Regions from separate parts of the Streptomyces sp. NPDC012508 genome, predicted to be linked through region 3. Evidence: riboswitches for the same ligand, from Rfam matches in the RefSeq annotation. Region 3 holds a riboswitch; each other region holds the start of a gene.
What was found. Region 3 has a riboswitch for thiamine pyrophosphate ahead of thiC (phosphomethylpyrimidine synthase ThiC). Riboswitches for the same ligand answer to the same signal wherever they lie in the genome.

Region 1 (7,091 bases), on a different contig from region 3:
AGGTCGCGTTGCTCAGCTGGGGCAGGCGGTCGAGGGTCTTCACGTTCACAACGGGCATGACTTCGGGGATGATCGGCGTCTCGCAGCCGGCCTTCGCCACGCTGTCGCGCATCCGCAGATAGTTCTCGGGGTCGAAGAACATCTGGGTGATGGCGTAGTCGGCGCCGGCCCGGCACTTGTCCACGAAGTGACGGATGTCCGTGTCCCAGTCGGTGGAGCGCGGATGCATCTCGGGGAAGGCGGCTACGCCCACGCAGAAGTCGCCGGACTCCTTGATCAACCGCACCAGGTCGGCGGCGTACCGGACGCCCTCGGGGTGCTCGACCCACTCCCCCAGCGGGTCGCCCGGCGGGTCACCGCGCAGGGCGAGCATGTTGCGGATGCCGGCGTCGGCGTACTGGCCCAGGACGTTGCGCAGCTCGGCGATCGAGTGGTCGACCGCGGTGAGGTGGGCGACCGGGGTGAGCGTGGTGTCGCCGGCGATCTTCTGGGTGGCCTTGACGGTGCCGCCGCGGGTGGAGCCGCCAGCGCCGTAGGTCACGGACACGAAGCTGGGGCCGACCGCCTCGACCCGGCGCAGGGCGTTCCAGAGGCTCCGCTCACCCTTCTCGGTCCTGGGCGCGTAGAACTCGAAGGAGTACGAAGGCCTGCCGGAGGCGAGGATGTCGCGGACCGTTCGCGCGCGGTCCGAGCGGGTGGAAGCGGTACCAAGGGCCATACCGGCAGGTTAGACGGGGTGCCACGGCCGACGAAGCAGCGTCCGAGTAATGGACACGATTTTGGACATCACCCGAGAGTCGGGGTGGGTCCTCGGACGTTACGACAAGCGCCGGACGACAGCCCCCGGACGACGACGTCCGTGCCGTCCCGGTCAGGCGCGCTCGCGGACCCGCTTGGCCAGCCGGGCCGCCGCCGCGGCCGGGTCGTCGGCCTCGGTGATCGCCCGTACGACGACGATCCGGCGCGCTCCCGCGTCCAGGACCTCGTCCAGGTTGGTCTCGTCGATCCCGCCGATGGCGAACCAGGGGCGGTCCTGCTCCAGGGCGGCCGCGTGGCGCACGAGGCCGAGGCCGGGGGCGTACCGCCCGGGCTTGGTGGGGGTGGGCCAGCAGGGGCCGGTGCAGAAGTAGTCCACGCCGGGCTCGGCGGCTGCCGCGTCCACCTCGGACTCGTGGTGGCAGGACCGGCCGATCAGCACCTCGTCGCCGAGGATGGCCCGGGCCGCGGGCACGGGCAGGTCGCCCTGGCCCAGGTGCAGCACGTCGGAGCCGATGGCGTGGGCCACGTCCGCCCGGTCGTTCACGGCGAGCAGCTTGCCGTGCCGGCGGCAGGCCTCCGCGAAGACGGCGAGGTGCTCCAGCTCCTCACCGGCCTCCATGCCCTTGTCGCGCAGCTGCACGATGTCCACGCCGGAGGAGAGCACGGCGTCGAGGAACGCGGGCAGGTCCCCCTGCCGCCTGCGGGCGTCCGTGCAGAGGTAGAGCCGGGCGTCGGCGAGCTGCGCGCGAGGCGTGGACATGGGTGCTTCCCCCCGTTGGGTGCGGCGGTCCCCGGGGGCCGGGCGGTGCCGGCCCCCGGAGACTCCTGTGGTGTCTCTTCGTCTACGTCAGACGGCAAGCGCCTGGGCGCGGCGCTTCACCTCCGTGCCGCGATTCTCGCTGAGGGCCTGCGCGGGCGTGCCCGGCAGGGTCGGGTCGGGAGTGAAAAGCCACTCCAGCATCTCTTCGTCGGTGAAGCCGTCGTCCCTCAGGAGAGTCAGGGTGCCGGAGAGGCCCTTGACCACCTTGTCGCCGTCGATGAAGGCGGCGGGCACCTGAAGCGCCTTGTTCTCGCCGCGGCGGACGGCGATGAGCTGGCCTTCCTTGACCAGCTGCCGCACGCGCGTCACCTCGACGTCGAGCATTTCCGCGATGTCGGGGAGGTAGAGCCAGGCGGGGACGAGAGCATCGGTTCTTGCGTCAATCTCGGTCACGGGGACAAGCCTGCCATCCCGGACTGACAGTCGGTAGTCGGGCCTACAGGAGTGCCGCCTTCAGGGGGACGGAGGCGTCGGCGGCGCGCTCCGGGTCGAGCCGCGCTCCGGACTCGATCAGCTTGCGGCCCTGGGCCAGGTCGCGGGGGCGGCCGACGGCGAGCAGGGCGACCAGGGCGCCGTCGCGCAGCCACAGCACGGACCAGGAGGGCTCGGCGGGGTCCCCGCGGTGGACCAGCTCGGCGCCGGTGGCGTGGTGCCCGGCGTACTGGACGAAGCGTCCGAACTGCTCGGACCAGAAGTACGGGACCGGGTCGTAGGTCCCGGGAGTCTCGCCGATGATGTCGGCCGCGACGGTACGGGGGCCCTGGAGCGCGTTGTCCCAGTGGTGGACCAGGAGCCGGGAGCCGTAGCGGGCGGAGGGGAACGAGGCGCAGTCGCCGACGGCGTACACGTCGGGCAGGGAGGTGCGCAGCCGGTCGTCGGCCGTGATGGAGCCGTCCTCGTCGAGGGCGATGCCGGAACCGGTGAGCCACCGGGTGGCCGGCCGGGCGCCGATGCCGACGACGACCGCGTCGGCGGGCAGTCGCCGGCCGTCGGCCAGGTGGACCGTGCCGGGCTCGATCCGGTCCACGCGCGCGTGGGTCAGGAGTTCGGCGCCGCTCTCCTCGTACCAGCGGGCCATCGGGGCGGAGACCTCGGCGGGCAGCGCGCCGGCGAGCGGGCGGTCGGCGGCCTCGACCACGGTGACCGCGCACCCGGCCTCGCGCGCGGCGGTGGCGAACTCGGCGCCGATCCAGCCGGCGCCCACCACCACGATGTCGTGCCGCCGCTCCAGGACGGGCTTGAGGCGGGCGGCGTCGTCGAGGGTGCGGAGCAGATGGACCCCGGGTACGCCCTCGGTGCCGGGCAGGGTGACGGGTTCGGCGCCGGTGGCGACGACCAGGACGTCGTACGGGACGGGCCCGGCCTCGGTGTCGACCTCGTGGGCGTCGGCGCGCAGGCCGGTCACGTCGAGGCCGAGGCGCAGCTCGATGGAGAGCGCCTCGAAGTCGACGTCGAAGGCCGAGTCCTCGGCCTTGCCGAGGAGGACCGCCTTGGAGAGGGGCGGGCGGTCGTAGGGCTGGTGGGGCTCGGCCCCGATGAGGGTGACCGCTCCGTCGAAGCCCTGCTCGCGCAGGGCTACGGCGGTCTGTACCCCCGCCATCCCCGCGCCCACGACGACGACCCGCTGCTGTGCCTGCTTCTGCTCGCTCACCCGATCACCTTACGTATCTGACGCACCGTCAGGAAGACAGCTGCTCCACGACGCTGGTGCCGGAGCCCTCCTGGGACTCCCATGCCCAGCTCTCCTCCAGCCGAACGCGGCCGTCCGGGAGCTCGACCACGATGGAGACGCAATGCCCGGAAGAAGTCGTTCCGTCCTGCTTCAGCTGCACGTACCGGAAGTCGAGCCGGTCCCCCGCGCGCGTGCCGACGAGGTTCCCGCGGACCACGTCCCCGCCCGCGTACTCGGCCCAGATCCGGCCGTCCTCCTCGTGGTACGTGAACCGGGTACGCGTCCCGACCTGACCGGGGGCCTGGTCGGCGACCGGGGCGAGGACGAGACCGTCGAGAGAACGCGGCACGGTGGAGGCTCCCTTACTGGGCGTCGGGGGCTGGGGTTAGGCTGACCGTCAACGTAGAGCACTCGCGGGAGCCCGGACGCACCGGGCTGAGAGGGAGGCTGGCCGGCCTCCGACCGTACGAACCTGATCCGGGTCATGCCGGCGAAGGGAGGGGCTGGACGCCCATGTCGCGTACATGCAGTACCTCTGACGTTCTCGTCATCGGGGGCGGAATCATCGGCCTGGTCACGGCCTGGCGGGCCGCGCAGCGCGGGCTGAGCACCACGGTCGTGGACCCCGAACCGGGCGGCGGGGCCGCCCGGGTGGCGGCCGGAATGCTGGCCGCCGTCACCGAGCTCCACTACGGCGAGGAGACCCTGCTCGCCCTCAACCTCGCCTCCGCGCGCCGCTATCCGGAGTTCACCGCCGAACTCCAGGACGCCACGGGACATGACGTCGGCTACCGCGCCTGCGGCACGCTCGCCGTCGCGCTCGACGCCGACGACCGGGCGCATCTGCGTGAACTGCACGCGCTGCAGACCCGCTGCGGCCTGGAGTCGGAATGGCTCAGCGGACGCGACTGCCGCCGCCTCGAGCCGATGCTGGCGCCGGGGGTGCGCGGCGGGCTGCGGGTCGACGGCGATCATCAGGTCGATCCGCGCCGGCTCGCCGCCGCGCTGGTCACCGCCTGCGAGCGGGCCGGGGTGGTCTTCCACCGGGGTCCCGCCGAACGGCTGACGGTGGTACGGGACCGGGCCACGGGTGTCGCGCTCACCGGGGGCCACGAGCTCACCGCGGACCAGGTCGTCCTGGCCGCGGGCAGCCTGAGCGGGCAGCTCGCCGGGGTGCCGCGGGAGGTCCTGCCTCCCGTACGCCCTGTGAAGGGACAGGTGCTGCGGCTCACCGTGCCGCGCGCGTTCGCGCCGTTCCTGTCCCGGACCGTCCGGGCCGTCGTCCGCGGCAGCCATGTCTATCTCGTGCCGCGCGAGAACGGGGAGCTCGTGGTCGGCGCGACCAGCGAGGAGCTGGGCTGGGACACCACCGTCACGGCGGGCGGGGTCTACGAGCTGCTCCGGGACGCCCATGAGCTCGTACCGGGTCTCACCGAGCTGCCGCTCACCGAGACGCTGGCGGGTCTGCGACCTGCCTCCCCCGACAACGCGCCGCTGCTCGGCCCGACCGCGCTGCCCGGCCTCCAGCTGGCCACCGGGCACTACCGCAACGGGGTCCTGCTCACGCCTGTCACCGGCGATGTCATGGCCGAGCTGCTCACCACCGGCGCGCTTCCGGACGAGGCCCGCCCCTTCACTCCCCGCCGCTTCTCCCCCGTACGTCAGGAGCAGCCCGTATGAACGCCTCGACGAACCCCTCGACGAACGAGCCGAACGAGCCGACGACCGCCTCGACGACCGTCTCGACGACCGTCTCGATGAACGTCTCCGTCAACGGCGAGGCGCGTGCCCTCGCCGCGCCCACGGCCCTCGACGCCCTGGTGGCGACGCTGACGACGGCGCCGTCGGGTGTCGCCGCGGCCGTCAACGAGACGGTCGTGCCGCGCAGCCAGTGGTCCGCGACCCTCCTCGGCGAGGGCGACCGGGTCGAGATCCTCACCGCCGTCCAGGGGGGCTGAGCGCCATGTCCGACGACACCTTCCTCCTCGGCGGTACGGAGTTCTCCTCGCGGCTGATCATGGGCACGGGCGGGGCGCCCAGCCTCGACGTGCTCGAACGCTCGCTGGCCGTCAGCGGCACCGAGCTGACGACGGTCGCCATGCGGCGACTGGACCCGACCGTGCGCGGCTCGGTCCTGTCCGTCCTGAACCGGCTCTCGATCCGCGTCCTGCCGAACACGGCCGGCTGCTACACGGCGGGCGAGGCGGTCCTGACCGCGCGCCTGGCCCGGGAGGCGCTCGGCACCGACTGGATCAAGCTGGAGGTCATCGCCGACGAGCGGACCCTGCTGCCGGACCCCGTCGAGACGCTGGACGCGGCGGAGACCCTGGTGGACGACGGCTTCACGGTCCTGCCGTACACCAGCGACGACCCGGTCCTCGCGCGGAAGCTGGAGGACGTGGGGTGCGCGGCGGTCATGCCGCTGGGCTCGCCGATCGGCTCCGGGCTCGGGATCCGCAACCCGCACAACTTCGAGCTGATCGTGGAATCCGCGGGCGTGCCGGTGATCCTGGACGCGGGGGCCGGGACGGCCTCGGACGTGGCGCAGGCGATGGAGCTGGGATGCTCGGCGGTCATGCTCGCCTCCGCGGTGACCCGGGCGCAGGACCCGGTCCTGATGGCGGAGGGCATGCGCCACGCGGTGGAGGCGGGCCGCCTGGCCCACCGGGCGGGCCGCATCCCCCGCCGCCACTTCGCCCACGCCTCCTCCCCCACGGAGGGCCAGGCAGCCCTGGACCCGGAGCGCCCGGCGTTCTGACGCGGCGGCCTCGCGTCACAGCTGTGCTGCGGTCGGGGGCGGTGGGGACGGGTGGGGCTCGGCGGCTCGTAAACTCGAGGCCGTGGACACGACCCTTCAGGACCCCCTCGTCGGGCAGCTGCTCGACGGCCGCTACCGCGTCGACGCGCGCATCGCCGTCGGCGGGATGGCCACGGTCTACCGGGCCGTCGACATCCGCCTCGACCGGGTGCTCGCCCTCAAGGTGATGCACCCGGCCCTCGCCGCCGACGCCACCTTCGTCGAGCGCTTCATCCGCGAGGCCAAGTCCGTCGCCCGGCTCTCCCACCCCAACGTGGTCGGGGTCTTCGACCAGGGCGCGGACGGCGCGTACGTCTACCTCGCGATGGAGTACATCGCGGGGTGCACCCTCCGTGACGTGCTGCGCGAGCGCGGGGCGCTCCAGCCGCGCGCCGCGCTCGACGTCCTGGAGCCGGTACTCGCCGCGCTGGGGGCCGCGCACCGGGCCGGGTTCGTCCACCGGGACATGAAGCCGGAGAACGTCCTGATAGGGGACGACGGCCGGGTGAAGGTCGCCGACTTCGGTCTCGTCCGCGCGGTCGGCTCGGCCACGCACACCACGGGCTCGGTCCTGGGCACCGTCTCGTACCTGGCGCCGGAGCAGATCGAGCACGGCACCGCGGACACCCGCGCCGACGTGTACGCCTGTGGTGTCGTCCTGTACGAGATGCTGACCGGCGGCAAGCCGCACGGCGGGGACACCCCCGCCCAGGTTCTCTACCAGCACCTGAACACCGATGTGCCCGCCCCCTCGGCGGTCGTGCCCGGCCTCGCCCTCGAACTGGACGAGCTGGTGGCGAGCGCCACGGCCCGCAACCCCGACATCAGGCCGCACGACGCCGTCGCGCTCCTGGCCCAGGCCCGCGAGGCCCGCGCGGCCCTCACGGACGAGCAGCTGGACGCCGTACCGCCACAGGCCCACCCCGAGGACCGCACCGGCTCCGAGGACCGGACCAGCGTGATCCCGCGGGTCCTGCCCGTGGAGAGCGAGCAGCCGGTGCAGCACACCAGCCGGCTGACCATGCCGCCGCCCGAGCAGCCCC
Region 2 (7,091 bases), on a different contig from region 3:
TGGTCCCGGCCGTCTCGTTCGGTCAGCCGGCCTGTCGGTAGGCGCCGGCGGGCCGGCGAGGCGGCGGCCGTATACGGCGTTGATGCGATCGAGGACCGGCTCCAGGCGCAGCCGGTTCTCGCGGGCGTGGTCGAGGGAGAGCTGGGTGCCGGGCCCTTCGTGGGCCGTACGGAGGTCTTCGGCGATCAGAGCGAGGCGCCGGATCCGTGCGCGCTGACCGGATCAGTGCGCCCTGAAAGGCTGTCGCGTCCGGTCGGCGAGTGGGTCGGGCAGGTCGAGCACGCCGAAGGGGCGGACCGGAGGGGCGGACGCGGACGGAGGCGGGGCGGCGGTGGCGGCGGCCCAGGTGTCGGCGACGCCGATGCGGGCGTCGATGCCGACCTGGAACAGGGTCCGGACGCGGAACCGGTGGGTAGCGCGCCGGCGGACACACCGAACAGTTCGCGTGAGCCCTTGACCCGCGCGAGCCCGGCCGTGGGCGGGAGGCGCTGGACGAGCGGTGTCATCCCGGCGAGGAGGCCCAGGGCGTGCCGGTAGTCCTCCGGGGAGGTGCCCGGCCGGCACCGGATGTGCCGGAGGGTGTGTGACGGCGACGGCCCGGTCATGCCGCGTCCCCCGTGCGCTCGCGCTCGGCACGGACCAGACCCGCGAGCTCCGCCCGCCCGGCGGCCGGGCGGGGGCGGGTCCAGTAGGGGTGGAAGTACGCGGACGTCGACAGCCGCAGCAGGCGGCGGCGCAGCCGGGTGGTGGCCGTGGCGCCGGGCCGGGAGAGCGCCTCGTACGTCGCGGCCCAGGAACGCTGGGCGGATACGAGGTCGTCGGGGAACGCGTGGTGCCTCATACTTTTAGTAGCTCATGTGTTCGAATATTCTCGCAAGCCGCGACCCACGCTGCTTCGGCACCGCCGTCGCCCCGCCTGACCCCCGAGGAAGAGCGCCATGACCGCCCCCTGCATGTGCCGGGCCCACCAGGCAGACGTGGCCGCGCTCCGGAAGCCCGAGCGGGCCCTCGCCGAGATGGCGTGAGCGATGTCCGAACTCCCGCCCGACCTGCCACGGCTCCGGACCCTGGAGTGCTGGCTCGTGCTGTCCCTGGACCGGGTCCGGGCCCGCATAGCCGAGGTCGAGACCCGCGAGGCGGCGATGCGCCCGGTCCGGGTGCTGCCGCAGGGGCCGGGGTGGGTGATCTCCTACCTGCGTGAGGGCGGCCGCCCCGTCGCGGACAGCGTCCACATCGGCGACTGCAGGCTCGCTGGCCCGCAGAAGCGGCCGCTCAGCAGCGACGAAGCCCGCCGCGCGCTCACCGAGGGCGGGATCCGGGCGTGCGAAATCTGCCGACCCGACTCCGACCTCGGCATCCTCGACTGAGCGCTGCCCGGGGCGGCAGTGAGGTCGGCGAGCCTCCACCGATGCGGCGCACTCGGGCTGCCGGCCGTGCTGATCTGGGGTTTCGCCCGGCGGGCAGGGGCGCCGAGGGAGAGACCCCGAGCCGCCCCGGGCCCGTCCGCCCTCCAGGTGCGACGGCCTGCGACGACCCGGAACGACCGCCTCCTACCGCTTCCGCCCCAGGCCACAGGGTTCGGTCTGCGACACTGGTACCACCATGCCCAAGCCCGGAGAACTTACTTTCGTCGCCCCCCGCGGAGCCAAGAAGCCGCCGCGGCACCTTGCCGACCTCACGCCCGCAGAGCGCAAGGAGGCCGTTGCCGCGATCGGCGAGAAGCCGTTCCGCGCCAAGCAGCTGTCCACCCACTACTTCGCGCGGTACGCCCACGATCCCGCCGAGTGGACCGACATCCCCGCAGCCTCCCGCGAGAAGCTGCAGGGGGAGCTGCTGCCCGACCTGATGTCCGTGGTCCGGCACATCTCCTGCGACGACGACACCACCCGTAAGACCCTGTGGAAGCTGCACGACGGCACGCTCGTCGAGTCCGTGCTCATGCGCTACCCGGACCGGGTCACCATGTGCATCTCCTCACAGGCCGGCTGCGGGATGAACTGCCCGTTCTGCGCCACCGGGCAGGCCGGGCTCGACCGCAACCTGTCGACCGCCGAGATCGTGCACCAGATCGTCGACGGGATGCGCGCCCTGCGCGACGGCGAGGTCCCCGGCGGGCCCGCGCGGCTCAGCAACATCGTCTTCATGGGCATGGGCGAGCCGCTCGCCAACTACAAGCGCGTCGTCGGCGCCATCCGCCGGCTCACCGACCCCGAGCCGGACGGGCTCGGGCTGTCGCAGCGCGGCATCACCGTCTCCACCGTCGGCCTCGTGCCCGCGATGCTGCGCTTCGCCGACGAGGGCTTCAAGTGCCGGCTCGCCGTCTCGCTGCACGCGCCCGACGACGAGCTGCGCGACACCCTCGTGCCCGTCAACACGCGCTGGAAGGTCCGCGAGGTCCTCGACGCCGCCTGGGAGTACGCCGAGAAGTCCGGCCGCCGGATCTCGATCGAGTACGCCCTGATCCGCGACATCAACGACCAGGCCTGGCGCGGCGACCTCCTCGGGCGGCTGCTCAAGGGGAAGAGGGTCCATGTGAACCTGATTCCGCTGAACCCGACGCCCGGCTCGAAGTGGACCGCGTCCCGGCCCGAGGACGAGAAGGCCTTCGTCGAGGCCATCGCCGCCCACGGTGTCCCGGTCACCGTTCGTGACACCCGCGGGCAGGAGATCGACGGCGCCTGTGGACAGCTCGCGGCGTCGGAGCGCTGACCTTGTAGTCTGTGCTCGAACACATCTCCATATTCCGACAGGGGAGCGCCACAGCGCTGAGAGTGCGGTCATCGGACCGCAGACCCTCTGAACCTCGCCCAGGTCATTCTGGGTAGGAAGTTCGGTCGCAACTCGAGCTGTTGCGCCCTGCCCGCCTTCCCGGTGGGCAGGGCCGCGTCTCTTCCTGGTCACACCCAGGAGGAATTTTCAGTGAGCACCAAGAAGATGGTCGCCGCGGCGATCGCCGCAGCGCTGGGCGTCACCACGCTCGCCGCATGCGGTACCGAGGACACCCGGGACGCGGCGGGCAAGAGCGGTGAGCCCGCGCCGAAGACCGTGACCCTCGTGAGTCACGACTCCTTCAACGCCTCCAAGGAGGTCCTGGCGGAGTTCACCAAGCAGACCGGTTTCACCGTCAAGGTCCTCAAGAGCGGCGACGCCGGCGTGGCCGTCAACAAGGAGATCCTGACCAAGGGCTCCCCGCAGGGCGACGTCTTCTTCGGCGTCGACAACACCCTGCTGTCCCGCGCGCTCGACAACGGGATCTTCGAGTCGTACGAGGCGAAGGGCCTGGACGCCGTCGCGGCAGAGGCGAAGCTCGACAAGGAGCACCGCGTCACCCCGATCGACACCGGCGACATCTGCGTCAACTACGACAAGAAGTACTTCGCCGACAAGAAGATCGCGCCCCCGCAGACCTTCGACGACCTGGCCAAGCCGGAGTACAAGGACCTGCTCGTGGTCGAGAACCCCGAGAAGTCCTCCCCCGGCCTCGGCTTCCTCCTCGGCACCGCCGCGCAGTACGGCGACGACGGCTGGCAGGACTACTGGAAGAAGCTCAAGGCCAACGGCGTGAAGACCGTCGACAGCTGGGAGCTCGCCTACAACCAGGAGTTCTCCGGCTCGGCAGGCGGCCAGAAGGCCAAGGGCGACCGGCCTCTGGTCGTCTCGTACGCCTCCAGCCCGCCCGTCGAGGTCCTCTACTCCGAGCCGCAGCCGAAGGACGCGCCCACCGGCGTCTCCACCGGCACCTGCTTCCGGCAGATCGAGTTCGCCGGACTGCTGAACGGGGCGAAGAATCCCGAGGGCGGCAAGGCGCTGATCGACTTCCTGATCTCCAAGAAGTTCCAGGAAGACATGCCGCTGCAGATGTTCGTCAACCCGGTGACCGAGGGCGCCCAGCTGCCCGCGCTGTTCACGCAGCACGGCGAGGTGATCGACAAGCCGCAGACCATGGCGCCCGAGAAGATCGCCGAGAAGCGTGACCAGTGGATCCAGTCGTGGTCCTCGCTCGTCCTGAAGTAGACCGCGAAAGCCGCGTCAGCGGTGTTCGCCGACGCGACGTGCGGGGAAGCGCGGCGCGGCTCGGCCTGATGGCCGTGCCCGTCGCCTTCTTCGCGCTCTTCTTCGCCTGGCCCGTCGCCTCGATCGTCGAGCGCGGGCTGCGGGCCGACGGCACCTGGCGGTTCGACCGGTTCGGCGAGACCCTGAGCCGGCCGGAGATCCTCGACGTCCTCTGGTTCACGCTGTGGCAGGCGCTCGCCTCCACCGCGCTGACCCTGCTGATCGCGCTGCCCGGCGCATACGTCTTCGCGCGCTTCGACTTCCCCGGCAAGGGGCTGCTGCGCGCGGTCGTCACCGTGCCCTTCGTCATGCCGACCGTCATGGTCGGTACGGCCTTCCTGGCGCTCGTCGGGCGCGGCGGGCTGCTCGACGAGCTGTGGGGCGTCCGCCTGGACACCACCGTCTGGGCGATCCTCCTCGCGCACGTCTTCTTCAACTACGCCGTCGTCGTCAGGACCGTCGGCGGCCTCTGGGCGCAGCTCGACCCGCGCCAGGAGGAGGCCGCCCGCGTCCTCGGCGCCTCCCGGTTCACCGCCTGGCGGACCGTGACCCTGCCGGCGCTCGCCCCGGCCGTCGCCGCGGCCGCGCTCATGGTGTTCCTCTTCACCGCCGGCTCCTTCGCCGTCGTCCAGATCCTCGGCGGACCGGCGTACTCCACCCTGGAGACGGAGATCTACCGGCAGACGGTCGACCGCTTCGACCTGACGACGGCCGCCGTCCTCACCCTGGTCCAGTTCGTGGCCGTCGGCGTCGTCCTCGCCGTGCACGCCCGGACGGTACGGCGGCGGGAGACGGCCCTGAAGCTCGTCGCGCCCGAACAGACCGCGCGACGGGTCAAGGGGCTGGGCCAGTGGACGCTCTTCGGGGGCGTCCTCGTCTCCATCGTGCTGCTCCTCGTCCTCCCGCTCGCCGTGCTCGTCGAGCGGTCCTTCGCCACCTCGGACGGATACGGGCTCGACTACTACCGGGCCCTGCAGTCCGTCGACCCCTCTGGCACGTTCCTCGTGCCCATGGCCGACACGATCGGGAACTCCCTCCGGTACGCCGTCGTCGCCACCGCCCTCGCCCTCGTCATCGGCGGACTCGCGGCCGCCGCCCTCACCCGGCGGGCCGGACGGCTGGTGCGCGGCTTCGACGCGCTGCTGATGCTGCCGCTCGGGGTCTCCGCCGTCACCGTCGGCTTCGGCTTCCTGATCACGCTCGACGAGCCGCCGTTCGACCTGCGGGCGAGCTGGATCCTCGTACCGCTCGCGCAGGCGCTGGTCGGCGTCCCCTTCGTCGTCCGGACGATGCTGCCCGTCCTGCGCGCGGTCGACGAACGGCTGCGGGAGGCTGCCGCCGTGCTCGGCGCCTCGCCGCTGCGGGCCTGGCGAGAGGTCGATCTGCCGCTCGTGCGGCGGGCGGTGCTCATCGCGGCCGGGTTCGCCTTCGCGGTCTCCCTGGGCGAGTTCGGCGCGACCGTCTTCATCGCCCGGCCCGACAACCCGACCCTGCCCGTCGCCGTGGCCCGGCTGCTCGGCCGGCCGGGCGAGCTCAACTACGGCCAGGCAATGGCCCTTTCGACGATTCTTATGGTGGTGTGCGCGGTGTCCCTGCTGCTGCTCGAACGGCTCCGCGCGGGCCGGACCGCCTCCGGGGAGTTCTGATGCTGACGATCGAGCGGGCGACCGTACGGTTCGGGGAGCGGGCCGCGCTCGACTCCGTGGACCTGGAGGTGGCCGACCACGAGATCGTGTGCGTGCTCGGGCCGAGCGGCAGCGGCAAGTCCACGCTGCTGCGGGCGGTCTCCGGGCTCCAGGCGCTCGACGACGGGCGTGTTCTGCTCGGCGGCGCCGATCAGACCGGGGTGCCGGTGCACCGGCGCGGTGTCGGGCTGATGTTCCAGGACCACCAGCTCTTCCCGCAGCGGGACGTGGGCGGCAATGTCGCCTTCGGGCTGCGGATGCACGGGGTGGAGCGGGCCGAACGGGACGAACGCGTACGGGAGCTGCTGGAGCTCGTCGGTCTGCCCGGGGCCTCCGGGCGGGCCGTCGCCTCGCTCTCCGGCGGTGAGCAGCAGCGCGTGGCGCTCGCCCGCGCGCTCGCGCCGCGCCCCCGGCTGCTGATGCTGGACGAGCCGCTCGGGCAGCTCGACCGCGGCCTGCGGGAACGGCTCGTGGTCGAACTGCGCGGGCTCTTCGGGCGGTTGGGCACGACGGTGCTGGCCGTCACCCACGACCAGGGGGAGGCCTTCGCGCTCGCCGACCGGGTCGTGGTGATGCGGGACGGGCGGATCGCCCAGACCGGCACACCGCTGGAGGTCTGGCAGCGGCCGGCCTCCGCGTTCGTGGCGCGCTTCCTCGGCTTCGACAACGTGGTGCCCGGGACGGTGAGCGGCGCGGCCGCCGACACCGTGTGGGGCAAGATCCCGGTGCCGGACGGATCGTCCGAGGGCGCGAGGCAGATCCTCGTACGCCCGAACGGGGTCCGGCTCGGGGCCCCGGCGGACGGCCTGGCGTGCACCGTCGAGGCCCGCACGTTCCGCGGCACCCACGTCGCCGTCCTCCTCCGACCGGCCGAAGGCCCGCCCCTGGAGGCGGAGTGCACTCTCCGCGACGCGCCGGCGGAGGGCGCGGAGGTGGGCGTGACGTTCGCCGCGGACGAGGTCGTGGTCCTGGCGGGGGACTAGCGGAGGGCGGCTGCGGCTTCGGCGTCCCGCGCGCATGCGGGACCTGTTTCGGCCTCCGGGGCGGCCGTGTCCTCACCCCCGTGGGTCTCCGGGGCGCCGAACCAGGCCACCGCGACCGCGCCCATGACGGCCAGGACGAAGCCGAGGACGGCCAGCCAGGCGAAGCCAGGGCGGGAGGCATCGCCCAGCCACCACACTCCGATCATCCCGGGGAGCACCGTCTCGCCGACCACGAGCGCCGCCGTCGCCCCGTTCACCGAGCCGATCTGCAGCGCGACGGTGTGCAGGTACATGCCGCCGATCCCGGCGACGAGGATCGCGTACAGCGCGGGGTCGGTGAGGAGCGCGGTGAGGTCGAACGGGTCGACGC
Region 3 (7,091 bases):
TGTACTTCGTCGTCAGCGGACGGGCTGCGATCACGGTGGGGATGGAGACGACGCAGGTGGCGCGCGGCAGTGTGGTCTACGTACCGGCCGGTGTGGCCCACAAGTTCCACCACATCACCGAGGACCTGCGGGTCATGGTGGTGTTCTCGCCGCCGGAGAGCTGAACTCCCCTAGGGGATGGATCAGGGGATAGCAAGGGCTCCGAGGCCCCCGCGGGCACAGGTGCCACCCCTAGCATCGAGAGTGTCCGGCGCAGAGCGCGCGGGACGGACTCTTCGGAGATGAGGGAAGCACGATGGCGGTACGAGAGATTCTCGCGGGGATGCCCTGGTGGGTGAAGTGGGTCGCCATACCCGTCATCGCCCTGTTCGTTTTCGGCGGCCTGATCACCAGCATCGCGACGTTCGTGATCGGTCTGCTCTTCAAAGTGCTGGTCTTCGTCGCCCTCGTCGGCGGACTGATCTACGTCGTACGGAAGTTCATGTCCTCGTCGACGTCGCGCGAGGACTGGTAGCACACGCTACCGATCGGTAGGGGCGGGCCGTGGGGGTGTTAGCCCGGGCGAGGGACGCGGCCCGGGAATCCAGGGCCAGGCCTGGAGCTGCCATTAGAGTGGCACATCTCTGCCGCCCCGGGGAAAACTGGCGTAGACCTCCGCATCGACCTGCGGTGGTCCACCTCCGTCCCGGGCGGGTCCGCCATGGACCCCACCGGTTCCCAGGCCGCGGCGGGCGCGCGGGGGCGGCCCCCGCGGGCGGGTGTACGGCACCCGTCGTCATGCCTGGGGGTGACCTTTGGCCACGGCTACGCAGTCCGCCGCTCCTACCCTGATCGGCTCGGTGCAGCGGGCGCTGAGACTACTGGAGGCCGTGGGCTCCCATGAGGACGGAGCTCCCGCCAAACAACTCGCGCGCGAGGCGGGGCTCCCGCTGCCCACGGCGTACCACCTGCTCCGCACCCTGACGCATGAGGGCTATCTCCGCCGCGAGAAGGGTGTGTTCGTCTTCGGCGACGCGGCCGGTCGACTGGCCGGCGGCGGAGACCTGCAGAATCGTCGCACCAAGATCGAAGATTCACTCGCGCACTGGCGCGACGAGATCGGCGTCCCCGTCTACTTCGCGATCTACCGCGAGGGCGAGATCGAGCTCGTCGCCGTCGCCGACACTCCCTCCGCCCCCGCTGTGGACGAGTGGGCCGACTTCCGCGAGACGGGTCACGCGCATGCGATCGGTCAGTGTCTGCTCAGTCAACTGGATCTGAAAACTCGTCAAGACCACCTCGATCGCCATCCGGTGGAATCCATCACTCCGTACACGGTGCGTAACCGGCGTACCCTTTTGGATCGTTTGGGCGCTATGGGGCGAATGGAACCCCTGGTGGAGCGTCAGGAATATGCGCTCGGCACGGTCTGCGCCGCGATCCCCATCACTGCGGGGTCCACAGCGGCCGCGATGGCCATTTCTCTCCCTCTTCACCAGCAAGAACGGTTGCTGCCCGCAGTCGACCGACTACGCAATGAGATCGGAAGGCTCTTCAGTAGCTTCGCTTTCTCTATCAGTATCTGAAAAATCACTCCTTGTGATCTGCTAGTGCGTACAGCACGATTGCGTCAAGAGGGCCGTGAGGGATCATTCCTGGCCGTTTTGGTCACAGCTTTCAGCTGCTGTGTTTACACAACTGCTTCATCTACTGCGGGGTACATCATGCGAGAGTCGGTTCAGGCCGAGGTTCTGATGAGCTTCCTCGTCTCCGAGGAGCTCTCCTTCAGGATCCCGGTGGAGCTGCGTTACGAGACCCGGGATCCCTACGCGGTGCGGATGACGTTCCACCTCCCCGGAGACGCGCCTGTGACCTGGGCGTTCGGCCGGGAGCTGCTGCTCGACGGGATCAACGGACCGAGCGGGGACGGCGATGTCCACATCGCGCCCACCGACCCCGAGGCCCTTTCGGACGTCGCCATCCGGCTCCAGGTCGGCAGCGACCGTGCCCTGTTCCGGGCCAGTGCTCCGCCGCTCGTCGCGTTCCTCGACCGTACGGACAAGCTCGTTCCGCTCGGTCAGGAACGGACCTTCGGTGACTTCGAGGACAACCTGGAGGCGGCGCTCGGCCGGATCCTCGCGGAGGAGAACGCCGGCTGAGCCGCCGCGCCCACACGCGATGGCCGGCTGGTCCGGTCGTCTCTCTCCGGCGGCCGTCACTCGGCCCGGCCGCCCGGCCGGCCCGGACGTCCAGTCTTTGACGTCCCCGTCTCGTCACCGGCCGCCCGTCACTTGGCGCGGCGGCGGCGCCCGCCCTTGGCTGAACGCTTCTCCACGCCGCCCGGCCGGTCGGCCGAGACCACCATGGCCGCGAGAGCCGTGGTCAGCGGCACCGAGGCGACCAGCCCGATCGATCCCACCAGCGTGCGGACGATCTCCTCCGCCACCAGTTCGCTGTTGGCCACCGTCCCCACACTGCTCTGCGCGATGGAGAAGAGGAGCAGCAGGGGCAGGGCCGCACCGGCGTAGGCGAGCACCAGCGTGTTCACGACGGACGCGATGTGGTCGCGGCCGATCCGGATCCCGGCCCGGTACAGCGCGCGCGGCCCCATCCGGGGATCCGCCGCGTGCAGCTCCCACACCGCCGAGGTCTGTGTCACCGTCACGTCGTCGAGCACACCGAGCGAGCCGATGATGATGCCGGCCAGCAGCAGACCCGACATGTCGATCTCCGGGTAAAGACCGTGGATCAGACCGGTGTTGTCGTCGGTGTTCCCGGTCAGCGATGCCCAGCTGATGAAGTACGAGCCCAGGAGACCGATCAGCAGCAGCGAGATCAGCGTCCCGAGCACCGCGACCGAGGTGCGGGCCGACAGTCCGTGGCACATGTAGAGCGCGATCAGCATGATCGCGCTCGATCCGACCACCGCCACCACCAGCGGATTCGATCCCTGCAGAATCGCCGGCAGGATGAAGAACGTCAGCACCATGAAGCTGATGGCGAGCGCGATCAGGGCCATCACGCCGCGCATCCGTCCGACGAGCACGACCGCGAGGGCGAAGATCCCGGCGAGAACGGCCAGCGGAACCTTGCGGTTGACGTCCGTCACCGAGTACTGCAGATCGCGCGGGGCGTCGGGCGCGTACGCCACCACCACGCCCTGCCCCTCGTCCAGTTGCCGCGGCGCGTCCGGCTGCACGATCTCGGTGAAGGTACGGCCCTGGTCCGGACCGCTCGTGACCTCGATCGTCGCCTTCTCGCACTGCCCCTGCTGGGCGTTGGCCGCCTCGCGTCCCTGGGGCGTGGAGGGGTCCGCGGTCGGCGGCACCTGGGCGGCGTTCACGTCCTGGCAGTCGACCTGCTCGACCCTGGTGACCGTGCCCTGGTAGGTCTGCCGGTCGAAGCCGACGCCCGTGCGTTCGTGCTCCGGGGCGCCGCCGGGCCACAGGACGACCAGCCCGACCACCACGGCCGTGGCGAACGGGATCAGGACCGCGGCGATGACCCTGCGCAGATGCCGGGAGACGGGCGCGGCGGGCCCATGACTGTGGGTGTGGCCGTGCCCGTGACCGACGTCGCCGTGTCCGTCGTGGCCGTCGGGTTCCGGGGTCTGCTGCGAGGAAGTCACCGACCGATCATCGCAAGAACGGCGGGGGCCCACTGTTCAGCATGGCCGGGTTGACGCTAGCGTGGTGCCACCTTTGCACACGCGGGAGCTCGGAGCACCGGGCTGAGAGGGCGCTGATCACCGTACGCGCGTACTGATGTACGTACGGGAGGAGGCTGCGCCGACCGCCGAACCTGTTACCGGGTAATGCCGGCGTAGGGAGATCGGTCTCATGACCATTCAGGATGCACGCACGCCTGCCACCAGCCAGGACGAGCGCAAGCCGGGCTGGCACAAGGGATACGTCGAGGGCTCGCGCCCCGACCTCCGGGTGCCCGTCCGTCAGGTGCACCTCACCAACGGCAAGGACGTGACGCTGTACGACACGTCCGGTCCGTACACCGACCCCACCATCGACACGGACGTACGGCGGGGTCTTCCGCCGCTGCGCGAGAACTGGATCATCTCGCGGGGTGACACGGAGGAGTACGCGGGCCGCCCGGTCCGCCCCGAGGACGACGGCATCAAGCACACCTCGCCGCGGGGTGGCCTGAAGAACCTCGACGCGGTCTTCCCGGGCCGGCCGCGCCAGCCCCGCCGGGGCCGCGACGGCCAGGCCGTGACGCAGCTCGCGTACGCCCGCCGGGGTGAGATCACCCCGGAGATGGAGTACGTCGCGATCCGCGAGAACGTCTCCCCCGAGGTCGTACGGGAGGAGATCGCGGCGGGTCGCGCGGTGCTGCCGGCCAACGTCAACCACCCGGAGATCGAGCCGATGATCATCGGCAAGCGGTTCCTGGTGAAGGTCAACGCCAACATCGGCAACTCCGCCGTCACCTCCTCCATCGAGGAGGAGGTGGAGAAGATGACCTGGGCGACCAAGTGGGGCGCCGACACGGTCATGGACCTCTCCACCGGCCGCAACATCCACACCACCCGCGAGTGGGTGCTGCGCAACTCTCCCGTGCCGATCGGCACCGTCCCGCTCTACCAGGCTCTGGAGAAGGTCGACGGCAAGGCCGAGGAGCTGACCTGGGAGATCTACAAGGACACCGTCATCGAGCAGGCCGAGCAAGGCGTCGACTACATGACGGTCCACGCCGGCGTGCTGCTGCCGTACGTGCCGCTGACGGCCCGCCGCAAGACCGGCATCGTCTCGCGCGGCGGCTCGATCATGGCCGCCTGGTGTCTCGCGCACCATAAGGAGAACTTCCTCTACACGAACTTCGAGGAGCTCTGCGAGATCCTGGCGACGTACGACGTCACGTACTCGCTGGGCGACGGTCTGCGGCCCGGCTCGATCGCCGACGCCAACGACGAGGCGCAGTTCGCGGAGCTGCGCACGCTCGGTGAGCTGAACACGATCGCCAAGCGCCACAACGTGCAGACGATGATCGAGGGCCCGGGCCACGTCCCGATGCACAAGATCAAGGAGAACATCGACCTCCAGCAGGAGATCTGCGAGGAGGCGCCGTTCTACACGCTCGGCCCGCTCACCACGGACGTCGCCCCGGCGTACGACCACATCACCTCGGGCATCGGCGCCGCGATGATCGCCTGGTGGGGCACGGCGATGCTCTGCTACGTCACGCCCAAGGAGCACCTGGGCCTGCCCAACCGCGACGACGTGAAGACCGGTGTCATCACGTACAAGATCGCGGCGCACGCGGCGGACCTGGCCAAGGGTCACCCGGGGGCGCAGGAGTGGGACGACGCGCTGTCGGACGCGCGGTTCGAGTTCCGGTGGGAGGACCAGTTCAACCTGGCGCTCGACCCGGACACGGCCCGCGAGTTCCACGACGAGACGCTGCCGGCCGAACCCGCGAAGACCGCGCACTTCTGCTCGATGTGCGGTCCGAAGTTCTGCTCGATGAAGATCTCGCAGGACATCCGCCGGGAGCACGGTGGCGACCTCAAGTCGGACGAGATCGCGGCCGGCATGGAGGAGAAGTCGAAGGAGTTCGCGGCCGCGGGCAACCGGGTGTATCTGCCGCTGGCTGAGTAACAGCGCGCTTCCGTACGTATGTGTGGCGGGACGCACGAAGCGGCGGGGCGGACCGCATGGCCGGGGGGCCGTGCGGCTCGTGCCCGCCGCGGCGTTTTCCGGAGGGGCCTGGCCTGATCCGGCCGGTGTCCTCGGCCGTCCGGGAGGGGGGCCTGGCCTGATCCGGCCGGTGTCCTCGGTCGTCCGGGCCGGGCTACTCCTGCCCGTGGTGGTCCGGCGAGCCGAAGTCCGGGCTGGAGAAGTCCGGGCTGCTGAACGTCGGGCGGGTGCCAGAGGCGCCCTCGTTCGGGCTGCTGAACTCCGGGCCGCTGTAACCGATCTTCGGTATGCGGTCGGTACGGGGCGGCGCGACGGGCGGCGTGGCCGGGAACGGGGCGGGGGCGGCGAGGGCGTCGCGCAGGAACGGGACGATGCCCCGTTCCACCAGCGCGCGGCGCCAGGCCTCGCGGGCGCGGGACAGCTCGTCGTCGACTTCGGCGGGCGGTGGATCGCCGGCGGCCACCTGCGTCGACCGGTTGCGCAGCGCCGTGAGCAGCAGCCCGACCGCCGCGCAGAAGAGGCCGGCGGCGGCGACGGCGCCGAAGAACCACCCCGCGGTCAGCAGCGTATCGGCGAACGCGAGCGTGGGCGCCAGCACCTTCAGCACGGCGCCGACCAGCAGAAAGATCACCGCGGCGGTACCGGCGAGGACCGGTGCCAGGACCGTGACGATCGCGACGATGCCCGCGCCCGGTCCGGCGCTCGGCCCCTCGCCCTCCGCCGCCAGGACGGCGTTCATCACGCTCGTACCGCTCGGTGAGCGGCCCTCTTCGCGGACCTTCACGAAGTGGTCGTACTCGACCGCCGCCGCGGCCGTGATCAGAGCCGTCGCGTTCAGCGCCATCGTGCGCAGCTGTTCGGCCGTGAGCCGTTTCCCGGTCTCGGCGAGATCCGGATGGTCGTGCGCGTTACGCAGTGCGTCGTCGAGGAGTCGCACGTACTCGGCACGGTCCTCGGTCAGCAGGTGCGGAGCCACGTTCATGTGCATCCCCCGATGCTCCGTAGGGCCTTGCTGACCGTGGGGAACGGCCAGTTGGGCGGAAACGGAGGAGAGCCTGCTACGGATGATCCGATGGTATTGCGGTTATGGCGCAGGGTGACAGGGGGTTTCCCGAAATCACCCTCCCCGGATGCGCAGGGTTATGCGTCAGCCCCGCAGGGGGAGTTGGACGACCAGCAGCTTTCCGGCCATGGTCACACCGCCGTCCATGGCGATCGCCAGACCGTCCGCGTACACATGCGGACCGTCGACGATCGGGTCCGAGCCGCCCTCGCCGTCCTCGGTGCCGACCTGGCCCAGGAGGTACGGGATGGGGCTGTGACCGTGCACGACACGGCCGCCGCCGTACGTGGCGAGCAGCTCCTGGACGGCTTGGGGACCGCCGTCGTCGCGGAAGGCGAAGCGCTTGGTGAACTTGCGGAACAGGTCCCAGACCTCGTCCGCGTCGTTTCGGGTGATGA

Region 1: another riboswitch for thiamine pyrophosphate. It lies ahead of thiO (glycine oxidase ThiO); the one in region 3 lies ahead of thiC (phosphomethylpyrimidine synthase ThiC).
Region 2: another riboswitch for thiamine pyrophosphate. It lies ahead of ACFY8U_RS25605 (thiamine ABC transporter substrate binding subunit); the one in region 3 lies ahead of thiC (phosphomethylpyrimidine synthase ThiC).

What each region holds. Positions count from the first base shown of each region.
Region 1 is NZ_JBIBEO010000006.1:378,146-385,236, forward strand. It holds gene metF (methylenetetrahydrofolate reductase [NAD(P)H]) at 1-718, opposite strand, end outside; gene thiE (thiamine phosphate synthase) at 872-1,519, opposite strand; gene ACFY8U_RS22400 (Rv2175c family DNA-binding protein) at 1,607-1,972, opposite strand; gene ACFY8U_RS22405 (FAD-dependent oxidoreductase) at 2,016-3,230, opposite strand; gene ACFY8U_RS22410 (hypothetical protein) at 3,259-3,600, opposite strand; TPP riboswitch at 3,655-3,767, shown strand; gene thiO (glycine oxidase ThiO) at 3,765-4,931, shown strand; gene thiS (sulfur carrier protein ThiS) at 5,009-5,209, shown strand; gene ACFY8U_RS22425 (thiazole synthase) at 5,215-6,009, shown strand; gene pknB (Stk1 family PASTA domain-containing Ser/Thr kinase) at 6,092-7,091, shown strand, end outside.
Region 2 is NZ_JBIBEO010000007.1:438,332-445,422, forward strand. It holds gene ACFY8U_RS25590 (hypothetical protein) at 602-841, opposite strand; gene ACFY8U_RS25595 (DUF6233 domain-containing protein) at 1,029-1,367, shown strand; gene rlmN (23S rRNA (adenine(2503)-C(2))-methyltransferase RlmN) at 1,603-2,709, shown strand; TPP riboswitch at 2,739-2,846, shown strand; gene ACFY8U_RS25605 (thiamine ABC transporter substrate binding subunit) at 2,935-4,014, shown strand; gene ACFY8U_RS25610 (ABC transporter permease) at 4,083-5,699, shown strand; gene ACFY8U_RS25615 (ABC transporter ATP-binding protein) at 5,699-6,721, shown strand; gene ACFY8U_RS25620 (hypothetical protein) at 6,718-7,091, opposite strand, start outside.
Region 3 is NZ_JBIBEO010000004.1:243,042-250,132, reverse strand. It holds gene ACFY8U_RS15370 (cupin domain-containing protein) at 1-164, shown strand, start outside; gene ACFY8U_RS15365 (DUF5326 family protein) at 296-514, shown strand; gene ACFY8U_RS15360 (IclR family transcriptional regulator) at 840-1,565, shown strand; gene ACFY8U_RS15355 (SsgA family sporulation/cell division regulator) at 1,704-2,138, shown strand; gene ACFY8U_RS15350 (YibE/F family protein) at 2,267-3,607, opposite strand; TPP riboswitch at 3,679-3,825, shown strand; gene thiC (phosphomethylpyrimidine synthase ThiC) at 3,819-5,591, shown strand; gene ACFY8U_RS15340 (hypothetical protein) at 5,785-6,618, opposite strand; gene ACFY8U_RS15335 (metallophosphoesterase) at 6,778-7,091, opposite strand, start outside.